Linked DNA regions of Marinomonas mediterranea MMB-1. The protein of the gene in region 1 binds, or shares a complex with, the protein of each later gene. Links are inferred from orthologs where the notes say so. Each region holds a gene or a part of one and is shown on either strand. Other genes may lie near its edges.

Region 1 (12,586 bases):
CAACTTATGATCCCAGTTCAGAGTTGTCTTTATTTAATCGTTCTGCTGCAGGTCAGTCTTATGAGGCCTCTGATGATATTGCCTATGTTGTCAATGCCGCGCTCAAGATAAGTGAGCTAACCGACGGTGCTTATGATGTTACTGTGGGGCCGCTTGTTAATTTGTGGGGGTTCGGTCCTGGTAAGCACGAAGATAGGGTGCCGACACAGGAAGAGATTGAAAGTGCTAAGTCTAAAGTTGGTTATCACTACTTGAGTTTAGATGGCAATCAGTTGAAAAAGACAAAAGATGTCTATGTTGACTTGTCTTCTATTGCAAAGGGTTATGGTGTCGATCAGGTTGCACTTACTCTGGAGCAATATGGAATCAATAATTACCTTGTAGAAGTGGGTGGTGAGATTCGAACTAAAGGGATGAAGCTAGACGATGCTCATTGGGAGATCGGGGTAGAGAGCCCTGCGGGTGGACACAGTATTGCTCAGAAAGTGATTCAGGCGGATAACCTTTCGATCGCAACTTCGGGCGACTATCGTAACTATTTTGAAAAAAATGGTGTGCGATATTCACATACAATAGATCCAAAAACAGGAAAACCCATTACCCATAGACTAGTCTCTGTTACTATTATCTCAGATAGTGTGATGTTAGCGGATGGTTTGGCGACAGCGATCAATGTCTTGGGGCCTGTAAAGGGCTTGGAGTTTGCTGAGCGAAATGATATTGCCGCGTATATGCTGGTAAAAGAAGATTTCGGTTTTAAAGAAGAATATTCAAAAGCGTTTAAGCCTTATCTAAATTAAAAGCGTTATCGATGATTCGTCGGTATCGGTGTTAACACAGAAAGTGTTGGCATCCGATTGATTTGGGTTTGGGTAATACGACGTTGGAGGTTTTATGTTAACCATCATTTTGGCGTTTGTTTTAATGTTGTTGCTTGTAGCAGCAATGGCTGTCGGTGTACTTATGGGGCGTAAGCCTATTTCCGGCTCTTGTGGCGGTATGAGTGCACTTGGTATGGAAGTCGCTTGTGATATTTGCGGTGGCGATAAAGGAAAATGTGAAAAGGAAACGAAAAAGGCACGCGCCTCTGCTAATTCAGAAGATCAATTTTATGACGCTTCTAAGTAAAGATTAATTTAAGGGGAAACTATGACCACGAGACATTACGATGTCGTTGTATTAGGAACAGGGCCTGCCGGAGAAGGCGCTGCAATGAACGCAGCCAAAGCTGGTAAGCGTGTTGCAGTGGTGGAAGCGAGTCCTAAAGTGGGGGGGAGCTGTACTCATTTGGGTACAATTCCGTCTAAAGCGCTTAGGCATGCAGTTAAAGAGATTATTGCGTTTAATACGAATCCGATGTTTCGGGATATTGGTGAACCTCGTTGGTTTTCGTTTCCTAAAGTATTAAATCGCGCAAATAAGGTGATTGATAAGCAGGTTATGGGGCGGACTGAATATTACGCTCGTAACCGAATTGATATCTTTTTTGGGCGTGGCCGCTTCAAGGATGCAAATACAATTGAAGTAAACACCTATGAGCGTGGTCCTGAATTACTAGTGGCTGAGAAAGTGGTTATCGCTACTGGGTCTCGTCCATACCGCCCAGAGAATATTGACTTTGATCATCCTCGAATTTATTGCTCGGATACTATTTTAAGTTTAAGCCATACTCCACGATCTTTGATTATTTATGGTGCTGGTGTCATCGGCTCTGAGTATGCGTCAATCTTTTGTGGATTGGGTGTAAGGGTTGAGTTAATTAATCCAGGTAAAAAGTTACTAAGCTTTTTGGATGATGAAATAACCGACGCATTGAGTTACCACTTGCGTGATAGTGGAGTGTTGATTCGCCACAATGAGACATATGACTCTGTGGAGACAACAGAGCGTGGTGTTGTAATGCACATGACATCTGGTAAAAAGTTGCGTGCAGATGCGCTACTGTTCTGTAATGGTCGATCTGGTAATACCAAAGATTTGGGGTTAGATGCTATTGGTCTAGAAGCAAATGCTAGAGGTCAGTTAGCGGTTAATGATACGTATCAAACACAAGTTGATAACGTATATGCGGCAGGTGATGTAATCGGTTGGCCGAGTCTAGCAAGTGCGGCATACGATCAAGGCCGCGCAGTTGCCGCGAATATGTTTGGTATAGAGGGTGGTCACTTCATTAGCGAGGTGCCAACTGGTATTTATACTATTCCTGAAATCAGCTCAGTGGGTAAAACTGAAGCTGAACTGACTAGCGAAAAGGTGCCTTACGAAGTAGGTCGTGCGTTCTTTAAGAACACGGCACGTGCTCAAATAACGGATGAAGCGGTAGGGATGTTGAAAATCTTATTCCATCGTGAATCGTTAGAAATTTTAGGTATTCACTGTTTTGGTGACCAAGCGTCAGAGATCGTCCACATTGGACAGGCGATCATGAAGCAGCCAGGTGAGCAGAATACGTTAAAGTATTTCTTGAACACGACGTTTAACTACCCAACGATGGCGGAAGCCTATCGTGTTGCGGCTCTGAACGGTTTTAACCGAGTGTTTTAAGCTGTTTTGGTTACGTTATATTAAAAAGCCGCAAAAGAATGTCTTTTGCGGCTTTTTTTGTTTGTTTGTTCCGTCCTGAAATAGGTTTACACCTAGGAGACCTATTATGGGGACATCAAGTAATACCAAGCGCAAGCGTACTCAACGTGACTATACAATGGGCTTTAAACTACAGATAGTGATGGCCGTCGAAAAAGGCGACATGACTTACAAGCAAGCTCAAAAGATCTATGGAATCCAAGGCCGATCAACAGTGCTGACTTGGCTTCGAAAACACGGCAAAATGGATTGGTCTACCAAAGTGAGGCGACCCATGTCTAAATCCCCGAAAGCAAAAGAAACACCCGCTCAAACAATCAAAAGACTAGAGCGAGAGTTGGAAGATGAGCAACTGAAAAATCGTTTACTCAATACGGTGGTTGATATTCTGGACGCTGAGCACGGGATGAGCCTTAGAAAAAAGTATATAGCCAAGGAGCGAGACGCCTTCAAGCTGAAGAAAAAATCAGTTTAAGTCGTTCTTGCCAGCTTCTTGGCACTGTCTCGTCCTAAAATACGTTGACGATTTTAGGACGAGACAGTTTGCTCTGTTATGTCGGCGTAGTAAGCAAGACTCTGTTAGGTGCCTTTAACGGCGTAGATGCCTTTAAGGTTTCGAAAGTAGCCTTTGTAGTCCATGCCGTAGCCAAATAAGAATCTGTCTTCTACTTCTGCACCAATGTATTCTGGCGTCATTTCTACTTTTCTGTCATGCAGTTTATTGACGGTTGTTGCACTGGATACGCTCTTGGCGCCATTGGCTTTGAACCATTCCACGATTGCTTTCAGTGTGTGTCCTTGATCAAAAATGTCGTCCATTACAAGAACATGACGGCCTTTGAAATCAATTTGAGGGTAGCTGTGCCACTTCAGTTCGATTTGTCCTTCAAGCTCCATCCCATAACGCGTTGCATGAACATAATCTAGCTCAAGTGGAAACTCTAATTTTTCCAGCAAAGCGGCCGTAGGGATTAGCCCTCCGTTCATCACGCACATAACAATCGGGAGTTTATCGCCAAGATCTTTTGTGATTTGAGTGGCGAGTGTATCGATGGCGTTGTCTAGCTCTTCAGAGCTGAGCAAGCAGTCGGCTTCCTCTAGAATGTTGTTTAGTTCTTGAATCTTTTGAGTGGTCATATTTAATTGGTCATAAATAACAAGATGATTGATTTTAACTCATTGAATTAATTATTGCGATTGGCGGTATTCGTGCAGTGTTGCATTTAAGCAAATAGTCGCTAACACAATCACCCAGCTTGCTTGCAGCCACACTAAAAAAATTGGCAAAGCCGCAAATGCACCGTAAATGACTTGGTAGTTTGCGAAGAACTGAGCGAAATTGGCGAAGAGGGTGTTAAGGAGTATTAAGGAAAAGGCTCCGATGGCTGAGCAAATTAGTGAGAGTTTTATAGAGGAGTTTGTATTTGGGGCTAAATAGTTCAGCAATAACAGCATGAAGGTATAAATTAGAAATTTACCAATATCAAAGAGTTTGTCTATGAATTGGCTGAGCTCTATACCTGCTAGTTGATAAGAAATTAAAGTGCCATAAAGGCTGAGCGATGCTGCTAAGAGGATTGGGCCAAGCGTTAATATTGCCCAATATGTAAGCAGTTTATCTTTGATTGAGCGTTTATCGTGAATCCCCCAGATTGACTGAACACTGTTTTCAAAACTATTTAGTAATAATAGGGCGGTGAGAAGCAGTGTCGCAAAGCCAGCAAGAGAAAGGTTCTTAGCTTGATCTGAAAAACTCAGTAAATAGGTTATGACTTCGTTGCTGCTGCCTGGAGCAAGGTTTGATTCAATAAAGCCAATGAGAGTGGATTCTAGTGAGCTTAGTGCGGGCGTTAGGCTTAAAATACCAAATATGATGGTAATGATTGGAACTGCGGCTAAGAGCGAAGCGAGTGTGAGTTGGGCGGCTTTTTGAGAGGTGGCGCTGTTGTTGAATCGTTTCACGCTCTCTTTCATGATGTTAATTAAGTGTGACCTAATGTCTAATGCGTGCATATTGAATTGTTTTCCGCCGAGTTTTCTGGATTTTAACGTTAAAATGTGCAAATAAAACTAACAATGCACATTGATAGTGCAAAGTGCAATATTGTGGCGCACTGGGCTTGCGTTACTTCAATGTCGAGGATACTATATAACCGTTCCTTTTGTGATATTTGTACCGCTGAATAGTCAAGATCTTTTCTTGACCCGTTTACGGTTCCTTGGTGACAAAATGTCATATTTTTAGCCCAGTTTATTAAAACTGGGCTTTTTTATATCTTTCTGTTGACGGGACACAATCGATCTCTATAATAGCCCACCACGAAAAACGTAATGAGTTTTGCGCCTGTAGCTCAGTTGGATAGAGCATCCGCCTTCTAAGCGGACGGTCAGGGGTTCGAATCCCTTCAGGCGCGCCATTTCAGCCCATTGCTTAAATGTAATCAAATTTTGGTCTTGTTGATTGTTTTGCTTACTAAGATTTCATCTATTGCCTACGTCAACAAGTGAAGCAAGCTCCCAAGAGGAAGTTTTATGCAAGTTTCAGTAGAGACAACGTCTCCTATCGAACGCGTACTTACAATCAGCGTTCCTGCTGCCCGTATTGAAGAAAAAGTTAGTGCTGAAGTCGCTAAAACAGCTAAGACCGTTCGTCTTGACGGTTTTCGTAAAGGTAAAGTACCTGTTAGCGTAGTGAAAAAACGCTACGGTCAAGGTATTCGCCTAGAAGCTGTTGAGCAAATTATGCGTGATGCCTACATTGAGGCGGTTCAAGCAGAGTCTATTCAACCAGCAGGCATGCCTTCAATCGAACCAAAAAATATTGAAGAAGGCGCTGATCTGGAATTTACAGCGAAAGTTGAGGTTTACCCAACTATCGAATTAGCTGATGCTTCTAAGCTTGAAGCTAAGCGTGTTAATTCTGAAGTAACAGATGCTGACGTTGATACGATGCTAGAGACTCTACGTAAACAAAACGCAGAGTGGACTGTTGTTGAGCGTGAAGCGAAAGACGGCGATCAAGTTACTATGGATTTTGAAGGTTTCATCGGTGATGAAGCATTTGAAGGTGGTAAAGCAGACGACCATAAATTGGTTTTAGGCTCTAACACAATGATCCCTGGTTTCGAAGCAGGCGTAGAAGGTATTAAGGCTGGCGAAGAGCGCACTATCGAAGTGACTTTCCCAGAAGACTACCAAGCTGAAAACCTTAAGGGTCAAGCAGCTACGTTCAAAGTGACTGCAAAAGAAGTTGCAGAGCAAATTTTACCAGAGTTGAACGACGAGTTCGCTGAGAAATTTGGTTTGGGCGATGAGCCAACGCTAGATGCATTGCGCGCTGAAGTACGCAAAAACATGGATCGCGAGCTAAGTCAGGCGATTAAAGCTAAACTAAAGAACAGCCTGTTTGATAGCCTATTAGCTAACAACGAGCTAGACGTACCTTCTTCTTTGGTTGACCAAGAAGTAGACGGCCTACGTGAGCAAGCTGCTCGCCAATTTGGTGGTCAAGGTTTTGATGCTTCTCAGCTACCAGCGGAGTTGTTTCAAGATGAAGCAACAAAGCGTGCTAAACTGGGACTATTAATCTCAGAAGTTATCAAGCAAAATGAACTAAGTGTAGATGATGATCGTGTTAAGGCTTTCTTAGAAGATATGGCGCAAGCTTATCAAGAGCCTCAACAGGTTGTAGAGTTCTACCTAAACAACAAAGAGCAGTTGGCACAGGTTCAATCTGCTGTACTTGAAGAGCAAGTTGTTGATAAACTTCTAGAAAGCGCTCAAGTGGTAGAATCCACTTTGGGTTATGAAGACGCTATTAAGCCAGAAGCGCCAGCTGCAGAAGCAGAAGAAGGCGAAGAAGCATAAGTTTTAGCTTATAATTCTATACAAGGCCGATATAGCGTATGCTATGTCGGCTTTTTTGTTTTTAAGGAATGCAATATGAATTTAATGACCCCGACTACTGGTCCTGTAGCGATCACAAGTAATGGCCTTGTCCCTATGGTTATCGAGCAAACCGCTCGTGGTGAACGGTCTTTCGATATTTATTCTCGTCTGCTTAAAGAAAGGGTTATTTTCCTCGTTGGTCAGGTCGAAGACCATATGGCTAACTTGGTCGTAGCGCAGTTGTTGTTTCTCGAATCCGAGAATCCAGATAAGGATATTCATTTGTACATAAATTCTCCTGGTGGTTCTGTTACCGCAGGAATGTCGATTTATGACACAATGCAATTCATTAAGCCTGATGTTAGTACGATGTGCATCGGTCAGGCAGCGAGTATGGGAGCACTGTTGCTTACAGCAGGCGCAGCGGGTAAACGTTATTGTTTGCCTAACTCTCGAGTAATGATTCATCAGCCGCTTGGTGGCTACCAAGGGCAGGCGTCTGATATTGAGATTCATACGCGCGAAATTTTGTCTATTAAGCATCGTTTAAATGAAATTATTGCTCATCATACAGGCCAACCGATTGAAAAGGTGGCTGAGGATACGGATCGCGATAACTTTATGAATCCTGAGTCTGCTAAAGAGTATGGATTAATTGACGATATTTTAGAAAAGCGTCTAGCTTAAATTATTAAGGGTGGGATTTAATGTCTGATGATAAGTTTAGCCGAGGTGACCACTCTGATCGGCTACTTTATTGTTCGTTTTGTGGTAAGAGTCAAGACGAGGTAAGAAAGCTAATTGCGGGACCTTCGGTCTACATTTGCAATGAGTGTGTTGATTTGTGCAATAACATCATCACACAAGAGTTAATGCAAACGGATGACGCTGAAGAAGCTTCTGATGAGTTGCCTACGCCGCTTAAGTTGAGTAAATCTCTTGATGACTATGTTATTGGTCAGGAACGCGCTAAAAAGGTGTTGGCTGTTGCGGTCTATAACCATTACAAGCGCTTGCGTCACCAAAGTAGTAAAGACTCTCCAGTTGAGCTCGGTAAAAGTAATATTCTTTTAATCGGCCCCACAGGGAGCGGTAAAACGCTACTAGCACAAACGTTAGCGCGCGTTCTCGATGTTCCGTTTACGATTGCTGACGCGACGACGCTGACGGAAGCTGGGTATGTTGGTGAAGATGTTGAAAACATTATTCAGAAGCTACTTCAGAATTGTGACTACGATGTAGAGAAGGCGCAACGAGGGATTGTTTATATCGACGAAATCGATAAGATTTCGCGTAAATCCGACAATCCGTCTATTACTCGCGATGTATCAGGTGAAGGTGTTCAACAAGCCTTGTTGAAATTGATCGAAGGCACGGTTGCTTCTGTTCCTCCTCAGGGTGGACGCAAACACCCTCAGCAGGAATTTTTGCAAGTAGATACGTCAAACATCTTGTTTATTTGTGGTGGTGCGTTTGCTGGACTTGAGCGTGTCATAAGTGACCGTACTGAGAAAAGTAGTATTGGTTTCTCGGCAACCGTGAAGAGTAAAGACGAAGGTCGTACTTTCTCAGAAGCGATTCACCAAGTCGAAACAGAAGACTTAGTGAAATTCGGTCTTATTCCTGAGTTCGTTGGTCGATTGCCTGTTGTTGCTACCTTGTCTGAACTAGATGAAGAAGCGTTGATGACAATTTTGAGTGAGCCGAAGAATGCGCTTACTAAGCAATATCAGCATTTGTTTGACCTAGAAGGCGTGGAATTAGAGTTTACCGATGAGTCTTTGCGCGAAGCAGCGCATCTGGCACTTGAGCGTAAAACCGGTGCACGTGGTTTGCGTAGTATCCTTGAATCTGCGTTATTGGATTGCATGTATGAGCTGCCAAATCGATCGGATGTGGTCAAAATTGTCATGGATGGAGCCTCTGTTCGTGGTGAGTCGACGCCATTGATGCTTTTAGAAAAAGAAGATTCAGCCGCAAATAACGCCTAAAATAGACGGCGTATATGATTTTAAAAACCGAGTTGCGTTCGCTACTCGGTTTTTTTATGGCAAAGTATTTGCAAAATACTTACTAGAGGTTCAATACTTAGAACGAAACGCTTGTAATTTCTCCCTTTGTCCCAATCTCTATACAACAAAGCTCGTCGCAATTATAAGTCTGCGACCCGGATTGGAAAATAATATGTCAAATATGCTAACACTGCCTATGTTGCCGCTACGAGATGTAGTGGTTTACCCGCACATGGTGCTTCCATTGTTTGTTGGTCGCACAAAGTCCATTGAAGCGCTTGAAGCCGCTATGGATGACGACAAGCTCGTTTTTCTGGTTGCTCAACAAGATGCTTCTAAGGACGACCCCGTTCAAGAAGATCTATATAACGTCGGAACAGTTGCTAAGATTATGCAATTACTTCGTCTTCCAGATGGGACCGTTAAGGTTTTGGTGGAAGGCAAATATCGTGCAACGCTAAATGCCTTGTCCGACGGTGAAGAGTTTATTTCCGCTACGGTTGATGAGTTAGCCGCTTCAGACGAAGATCAATCAGAGTATGATGCGATTAGAAATGCTTTGCTTAAACAGCTTGATGACTATGTTTCTGGTAGCAAGCGTATTCCAAGTGAAGTGGTTACTTCCGTAAAATCCATCGATGATTTATCTAAATTGATAGATAGTATTACAGGTCATATGAGCCTGAAGCTGGAAGATAAGCAAAAAGTGCTAGAGTTGATCTCTCTCATTGAGAGAGGAGAATACTTGATGGGATTGATGGACGGTGAATTAGACATCGCCCATCTTGAAAAAAGCATTCGTAGTCGCGTTAAGAAACAAATGGAGCGCAGTCAGCGAGAGTACTATTTGAATGAGCAAATGAAAGCCATTCAAAAAGAGCTTGGTGATATGGACGAAGGAGGTAATGAGCTGGACCTGCTTCAAGAGAAAATTATTGAAGCCGGTATGACTGAAGAGGCTACCGAAAAAGCCGACGCCGAACTTAAAAAACTTAAGATGATGTCACCTATGTCTGCTGAGGCAACAGTGGTGCGTGGCTATATAGATTGGTTAATCTCTTTACCATGGAAAAAGCGCTCCAAAGTTCGCAATGACCTTGCGTATGCTGAAAAAGTATTGAACCAAGATCATTATGGTCTTCAAGATGTAAAAGAGCGGATATTAGAGTTCTTGGCCGTTCAGCAGCGTGTCAAGAAAGTAAAAGGGCCTGTATTGTGTCTAGTAGGGCCTCCAGGTGTCGGTAAGACTTCTCTTGGGCAATCGATTGCTAAAGCGGTAAATCGAAAGTATGTACGTATGGCGTTGGGTGGCGTTCGTGATGAAGCAGAGATTCGCGGACACCGTCGGACATACATTGGTTCGATGCCCGGAAAATTGCTTCAAAAGCTTGCAAAGGTCAAGGTTAAGAATCCGCTATTTTTACTCGATGAGATCGATAAAATGGGCATGGATCACCGCGGCGATCCCGCTTCTGCGTTATTGGAGGTGTTGGATCCAGAGCAAAACCACACGTTCAATGACCACTATTTAGAAGTGGATTATGATTTATCGGATGTGATGTTTATTTGTACATCAAATAGCATGAATATTCCGGGGCCGCTTTTAGATCGTATGGAAGTGATTCGTATTCCCGGGTACACAGAAGATGAAAAACTTAACATCGCGAAGCGTTACCTGTTGCCTAAACAAGTTAAATTAGCGGGCCTTAAAGATAAAGAAATCGCACTTGCTGATGACGCCGTGATGGACGTTGTTCGATACTACACTAAAGAGGCTGGTGTACGTGGTTTAGAGCGCGAACTTAGTAAGATTTGTCGTCGTGTTGTTAAGCAGCAAGCGTTAAGTAAAGATAAGACTACCGTTGAAGTGACGTCTGAAAATTTGGAAGACTTTTCTGGTGTTCGTAAATTCAGTTACGGCAAAGCGGAAGATAAAAATCAAATTGGGCAAGTGACTGGTTTAGCTTGGACGTCTGTTGGTGGTGAACTGTTGACGATTGAGGCCGCAGGTGTTCCTGGTAAAGGGCGTCACGTTAAAACGGGGTCTCTTGGTGATGTTATGCAGGAATCTATCCAGGCTGCTCTCACCGTTGTCAGAAGTCGTTCTCTTGCATTAGGCATTGATGACGATTTCCATGAAAAGGTCGATCTTCATTTGCATGTTCCAGAAGGGGCTACGCCAAAAGATGGTCCGAGTGCTGGTATTGCGATGTGTACTGCTATGGTTTCAGTGCTTGCTAAAGTGCCGGTCAAAGCGTCTGTTGCAATGACGGGTGAAATCACACTTCGAGGAGAGGTTCTTCCTATTGGCGGCTTAAAAGAGAAGCTGCTCGCAGCCCATCGAGGTGGGATTAAAACGGTCGTTATTCCAAAAGAGAATGCCCGTGACTTGAAAGAAATCCCTGACAATATCGTCGCCGATATGGAAATTGTACCCGTAAAATGGATTGATGAGGTGTTAGATGTTGCCTTAGAGTACATTCCTTCACCAAAAGAGGCAAAAACTGCCTCAACTAAAGAAAAAACTGTTGATGAACAAGAAACTGTAAGTCATCATTAGGTCAGTTCCCTGTATTGACAGGGCATAGGAAGGGCTTGTATAAATGCTCGACTTCTCGGAAAGCTTTTTTTAGCGCCGATGATAATACTAAGGAACCACGAAGATACTGAAGGGGTACAACGTGAACAAATCTGAATTGATTGATGCTATTGCCGCGTCTGCTGATCTTTCTAAAGCTGCTGCAAGTAATGCTTTAGATGCTACTTTAAAAACAATTGAAGAAGCACTCGTTAAAGGCGATCAGGTTACTTTAGTTGGTTTTGGAACTTTCCAAGTTAAAGAGCGTGCGGCTCGTACTGGCCGCAACCCTCAAACAGGTGCAGAGATCCAAATTAAAGCCGCTAAGGTTCCTAGCTTTAAAGCAGGTAAAGGTCTAAAAGACGCTGTAAACTAAGGCATTGAGGAGCAGTAGTTCAGTTGGTTAGAATACCTGCCTGTCACGCAGGGGGTCGCGGGTTCGAGTCCCGTCTGTTCCGCCATTAGATACAAAAAGGTGTATTCCCCGCGGAATGCACCTTTTTCGTTTTACATAACTTAAATTTGAGAATGGAGGCAGAATGCTCCAAGATATTAGAGATCGGTCGCAAAGCCTAATTGTGAAAATCATCATAGGCTTCATTGTTGTGACTTTCGCTCTTTTTGGGGTTGATGCATTGGTTACAAGTTTCAATTCTTCTGAGACAGTAGCTGAGGTCGACGGCAAAGAAATTACACGTACTCAGGTTCTTCAAACTGCAGATACGCAGCGACGACAGCTTATCTCAATGATGGGGAACAATATTGATCCTTCATTGTTAGATGAGAATTTACTTCAGAGACGAGCGTTGGATAGCTTGATTGAGCTTGCTGTCTTGAAGAATCAAGCGGACGGTTTAGAGCTTGGTGTATCCGATGCTCAAATAGACAGCTTGCTTGTCAGTGCAGAACAATATCAAACGGATGGTGTGTTTGATCAGAACAAGTATTTGAATGCGATTCGCAGTTTAGGGTTTACTCCGTTAGCGTATAAAGAGCGTATCAAAGAAAGCTACGTATTAAGTCAATTGCGCTCCGCTGTTACAGAATCAGAGTTTGCATTACCTAGCCAAGTTAACGCTATTTCTGAGTTGCAAAATCAAAAACGTACATACGAATATGTGCAATTCTCATTAGCGGATCAAACTGAGCAAACCGATGTGACCGATGGTGAGTTGCAAGCTTACTATGATGATCATCAGCAAGACTTTGTTTCTCCTGAACAAGTGAAGATTAGTTACGTTGTTGTTACTACAGATGCGTTAGCAACTAATGTGAAAGTAACGGATCAAGAGCTTCAAAACGCGTATCAAACAGAAATCGCTGGTCTGGATACGGAAGAGCGAGATGCTTCGCACATATTGATTGATACAAGCATCCGATCTGAAGATGAGGCGAAGAGCATTATTGCTGAGATTCAAAGTAAGTTGGCGAGTGGCGATAGTTTTGCTTCGTTGGCAAAAGAGTACTCTGATGATCCTGGGTCGAAAGACGTTGGAGGCGAGTTAGGCTTTGTTGCTAAAGGGGC
Region 2 (3,848 bases), 2.6 Mb from region 1 along the record:
AGAAGTGGCTAAGGGTGAGATCATTGCCGATGGTCCTCTAAACCCTCATGATATCTTACGCTTGAAAGGTGTGGAGGCTTTGGCTGACTACATCACAATGGAAATTCAAGAAGTATACCGTTTGCAAGGTGTAGTGATAAACGACAAACACATTGAGGTTATCGTTCGTCAAATGCTGCGCAAAGTGGATGTGGGTGAGGCCGGTGATACTGACCTTATTCAAGGTGACCAAATTGAATACACTCAATTGTTGGATGCGAACGAAGCTGCAGAAGCAGATGACAAGTTCCCAGCTAAGTTTGAGCGCGTTCTACTTGGTATCACAAAAGCATCTTTGGCTACCGAATCCTTTATTTCTGCCGCGTCGTTCCAAGAAACAACGCGTGTATTAACAGAAGGTGCGGTAACCGGTAAGAAAGACCACTTACGTGGTCTGAAAGAAAACGTTGTAGTAGGTCGACTTATCCCAGCGGGTACAGGTTTGGCATACCACAGCGAGCGCAAGAACAAGAAAGAACTTGCGCAAGCAGCGAAGGAAGGAAGTGCTACAGTAAGTGCTTCTGATGTCGAAGAAGCACTAAGTGCCGCTCTAAAAGACTAAATTTGCTGATTTAGTCAAAGGGAGGTGATTTTTTAGTCTCCTCCCTATTGACTGTTTTATAGGCGCAAATTACACTTGCGCCTCCTTAATTTTGACGATATCCGTCATAAGTATTGGATTTGTGGAGCTTGTATAATGGCAACCGTTAACCAGTTGGTTCGTAAACCACGTAAACGTAAAGTGGCAAAAAGTGACGTACCTGCGTTACAAGCTTGTCCGCAACGCCGTGGCGTCTGCACACGTGTATACACTACTACGCCTAAAAAGCCTAACTCGGCTTTGCGTAAAGTATGTCGTGTTCGCTTGACGAACGGCTTTGAAGTAACTTCCTACATCGGTGGTGAAGGTCACAACCTGCAAGAACACAGCGTAGTGCTGATTCGTGGCGGTCGTGTAAAAGACCTTCCAGGTGTTCGTTACCACACAGTTCGTGGTAGCTTGGATACTTCAGGCGTACAAAATCGTAAACAGGGCCGTTCTAAGTACGGTACTAAGCGTCCTAAGTAAGTTTCAAGTTAATAACTTAAGCTTATTTCATCGTTTAGAAACATAATTTTATTAAAGTAAGGCCGAGCAGATTAACTAGTTTGTCTCGGGCTAACCTGAAGAGGACATAGACATGCCTAGAAGACGCGTCGTCGCAAAGCGTGAAGTACTTCCAGATCCTAAGCACGGAAGTCAACTTCTTGCAAAATTCATTAACCATGTAATGGTTAGTGGTAAGAAGTCTGTAGCAGAGAGCATTGTTTACAAAGCGCTAGACACTGTTGCAACACGCACTAAATCAGAAGACCCAATGTCGGTTTTCGAAAAAGCACTAGAATCAATCCAACCAATGGTAGAGGTTAAATCTCGCCGTGTAGGTGGTGCGACTTACCAAGTACCTGTAGAGGTTCGTCCAGCTCGTCGTGCAGCTTTGTCTATGCGTTGGTTGGTAGAAGCTTCTCGTAAGCGTGGCGAAAAATCCATGGCGCTACGTTTAGCGGGTGAAATTCTAGATGCTGCTGAGAACAAAGGTTCTGCTGTTAAGAAACGTGAAGACGTTCACCGTATGGCAGAAGCGAACAAAGCATTCTCGCACTACCGATTCTAATCGTCCGGAGAGACAAACAAAGTGGCACGTAAAACTCCCATCAACCGCTATCGTAACATCGGTATTTGTGCACACGTTGATGCTGGAAAAACGACTACAACTGAACGCGTTCTGTTCTATACTGGTCTGTCCCATAAAATTGGTGAGGTGCACGATGGTGCAGCTACCATGGATTGGATGGAGCAAGAGCAAGAACGCGGTATCACTATCACTTCAGCAGCAACAACTTGTTTCTGGAGTGGTATGAGTCAACAGTTTGATCAGCACCGAATCAATATTATTGATACGCCAGGGCACGTAGACTTCACGATAGAAGTGGAGCGTTCGTTACGTGTGTTGGATGGTGCAGTCGTGGTTCTTTGTGGCTCTTCCGGTGTTCAGCCTCAAACCGAAACAGTATGGCGTCAAGCAAATAAGTACGAGGTTCCTCGTATGGTGTTTGTTAATAAAATGGACCGTACTGGTGCTGACTTCTTCAGTGTTGTGGAGCAGATGAAAGAGCGTTTAAACGCGAACGCTGTTCCTATTCAAATCAACATAGGTACGGAAGAAGGCTTTAAAGGTGTCGTTGATCTGGTTCTCATGAAAGCAATTATGTGGAATGAATCAGATCAGGGGATGACTTATGAGCTTGAAGAAATTCCAGCTGATTTAGTTGAAGAGGCTCAAACGTGGCGTGAGCAAATGCTTGAGGCCGCAGCTGAAGCAAATGAAGAATTGATGGATAAGTACCTTGAAGAGGGCGATTTATCTATCGAGGAAATCAAGGCTGGCTTACGTCAGCGTACTTTGGCAAATGAATTGGTGCTCGTAACGTGTGGTTCGGCGTTTAAAAACAAAGGTGTTCAAGCTGTGCTTGATGCTGTTGTTGAATATATGCCTTCGCCGCTTGAAGTTAAGGCAATTGAAGGGACGTTGGATGACGGTGAAACGTCTGTTAGTCGAGAGGCTGATGACGAGGCTCCGTTCGCATCTTTGGCGTTCAAGATTGCCACTGACCCATTTGTTGGGTCACTAACTTTCGTACGAGTATATTCCGGAGTGCTAAGCTCTGGTGATGCGGTTTACAACTCAGTGAAACAAAAGCGTGAGCGTGTAGGTCGTATGGTGCAAATGCACTCTAATGACAGGCAAGAAATCAAAGAAGTGCGAGCCGGAGATATTGCTGCGTTGATCGGTATGAAAGACGTAACAACGGGCGACACACTCTGTGATCAGAAAAAAGTCGTTGTTTTAGAGCGCATGGAGTTTCCAGAACCTGTTATTTCTGTTGCGGTTGAGCCTAGATCTCAAGCGGATCAAGAGAAAATGGGTATTGCGCTGGGTAAATTGGCGCAAGAAGATCCGTCTTTTCGTGTTGAAACACATGAAGAGACAGGTCAGACAATTATATCCGGTATGGGAGAGCTTCACCTCGACATTATCGTTGACCGTATGCGTCGCGAGTTTAAAGTTGAGGCGAATATTGGTAATCCCCAAGTTTCATACCGAGAAAAAATTCGCAAAGAAGTGGAAGTTAACCACAAATTTGCGCGCCAATCTGGTGGTCGTGGACAATATGGCCACGTTGTTATGAAACTTATACCTTCAGATACTGAAGGTCTTGAGTTTGTAAACGAGATTGTTGGTGGTGCTATTCCGAAGGAATATATACCAGCAGTAGAGAAAGGCATCGCAGAGCAAATGAAAAACGGTGTTATCGCAGGCTACCCATTATTGGGGCTTAAGGTAATATTGTTTGATGGTTCCTACCATGATGTTGACTCTAACGAAATGGCCTTTAAAATTGCAGCTTCTCAAGGCTTGAAGAAGGGTGCGGCTGATGCTGATCCTTGTGTACTTGAGCCAGTGATGAAAGTAGAAGTTGTAACTCCTGAAGAGTACATGGGAGACGTAATGGGAGACCTGAATCGTCGCCGTGGTCTTGTTCAGGGAATGGACGATTCCCCGTCAGGTAAAATTATCCGAGCAGAAGTGCCTTTAGGTGAGATGTTTGGTTATGCAACTGATGTGCGTAGCTTGTCGCAAGGGCGTGCAAGTTATGCAATGGAATTCCTAAAGTACGCTGAAGCGCCAGCTAGTGTGGCAGACGCGATCATCAAATATGAAAATTAATCATCATACTTACTAATATTTAAGGTGTATGTATCATGG

What was found.
Region 2: the proteins of tig (region 1) and rpsG are in contact, whole or in part, in a crystal structure (PDB 3GTY), measured with the Thermotoga maritima proteins. The link is inferred for Marinomonas mediterranea MMB-1 from one-to-one orthologs. Residues at the interface, in WP_004081061.1 of Thermotoga maritima: Glu122, Val124, Val129, Leu130, Tyr133, Glu188, Gly259, Ile262, Tyr263, Glu266, Ser270, Glu273, Gln274, Glu277, Arg308, Gln311, Ile312, Ser315, Tyr316, Glu325, Arg329, Arg336, Leu363, Phe366, Trp367, Arg373, Leu377, Arg381, Leu384, Glu387; in WP_004081843.1 of Thermotoga maritima: Lys34, Lys52, Lys55, Glu59, Arg62, Gln63, Glu66, Asn67, Lys69, Val71, Arg95, Ala109, Lys110, Lys111, Gly112, Arg113, Pro114, Glu117, Glu121, Ile124, Ala125, Tyr127, Asn128, Asn129, Thr130, Gly131, Lys135, Asp139, Arg142, Met143.

Annotation. Positions count from the first base shown.
Region 1 is NC_015276.1:2,843,144-2,855,729, reverse strand. The notes cover bases 4,465-7,282. They hold tig (trigger factor), read left to right. Parts: upstream 4,465-5,115; coding sequence 5,116-6,450; downstream 6,451-7,282. Other genes in these bases: clpX (ATP-dependent protease ATP-binding subunit ClpX), read left to right, coding at 7,179-7,282; clpP (ATP-dependent Clp endopeptidase proteolytic subunit ClpP), read left to right, coding at 6,526-7,158; MARME_RS12975 (YihY family inner membrane protein), read right to left, coding at 4,465-4,545. Also shown: MARME_RS13000 (FAD:protein FMN transferase), read left to right, coding at 1-800; (Na+)-NQR maturation NqrM, read left to right, coding at 895-1,128; sthA (Si-specific NAD(P)(+) transhydrogenase), read left to right, coding at 1,150-2,544; MARME_RS12980 (hypoxanthine-guanine phosphoribosyltransferase), read right to left, coding at 3,163-3,720; more of MARME_RS12975, read right to left, coding at 3,772-4,464; more of clpX, read left to right, coding at 7,283-8,462; lon (endopeptidase La), read left to right, coding at 8,656-11,043; MARME_RS12945 (HU family DNA-binding protein), read left to right, coding at 11,165-11,437; MARME_RS12935 (SurA N-terminal domain-containing protein), read left to right, coding at 11,601-12,586. UniProt on the Bacillus subtilis protein: Involved in protein export. Acts as a chaperone by maintaining the newly synthesized protein in an open conformation. Functions as a peptidyl-prolyl cis-trans isomerase.
Region 2 is NC_015276.1:245,997-249,844, forward strand. Bases 1-2,957 are described here. They hold rpsG (30S ribosomal protein S7), read left to right. Parts: upstream 1-1,220; coding sequence 1,221-1,694; downstream 1,695-2,957. Other genes in these bases: rpoC (DNA-directed RNA polymerase subunit beta'), read left to right, coding at 1-601; rpsL (30S ribosomal protein S12), read left to right, coding at 737-1,108; fusA (elongation factor G), read left to right, coding at 1,716-2,957. Outside these bases: more of fusA, read left to right, coding at 2,958-3,809; tuf (elongation factor Tu), read left to right, coding at 3,845-3,848.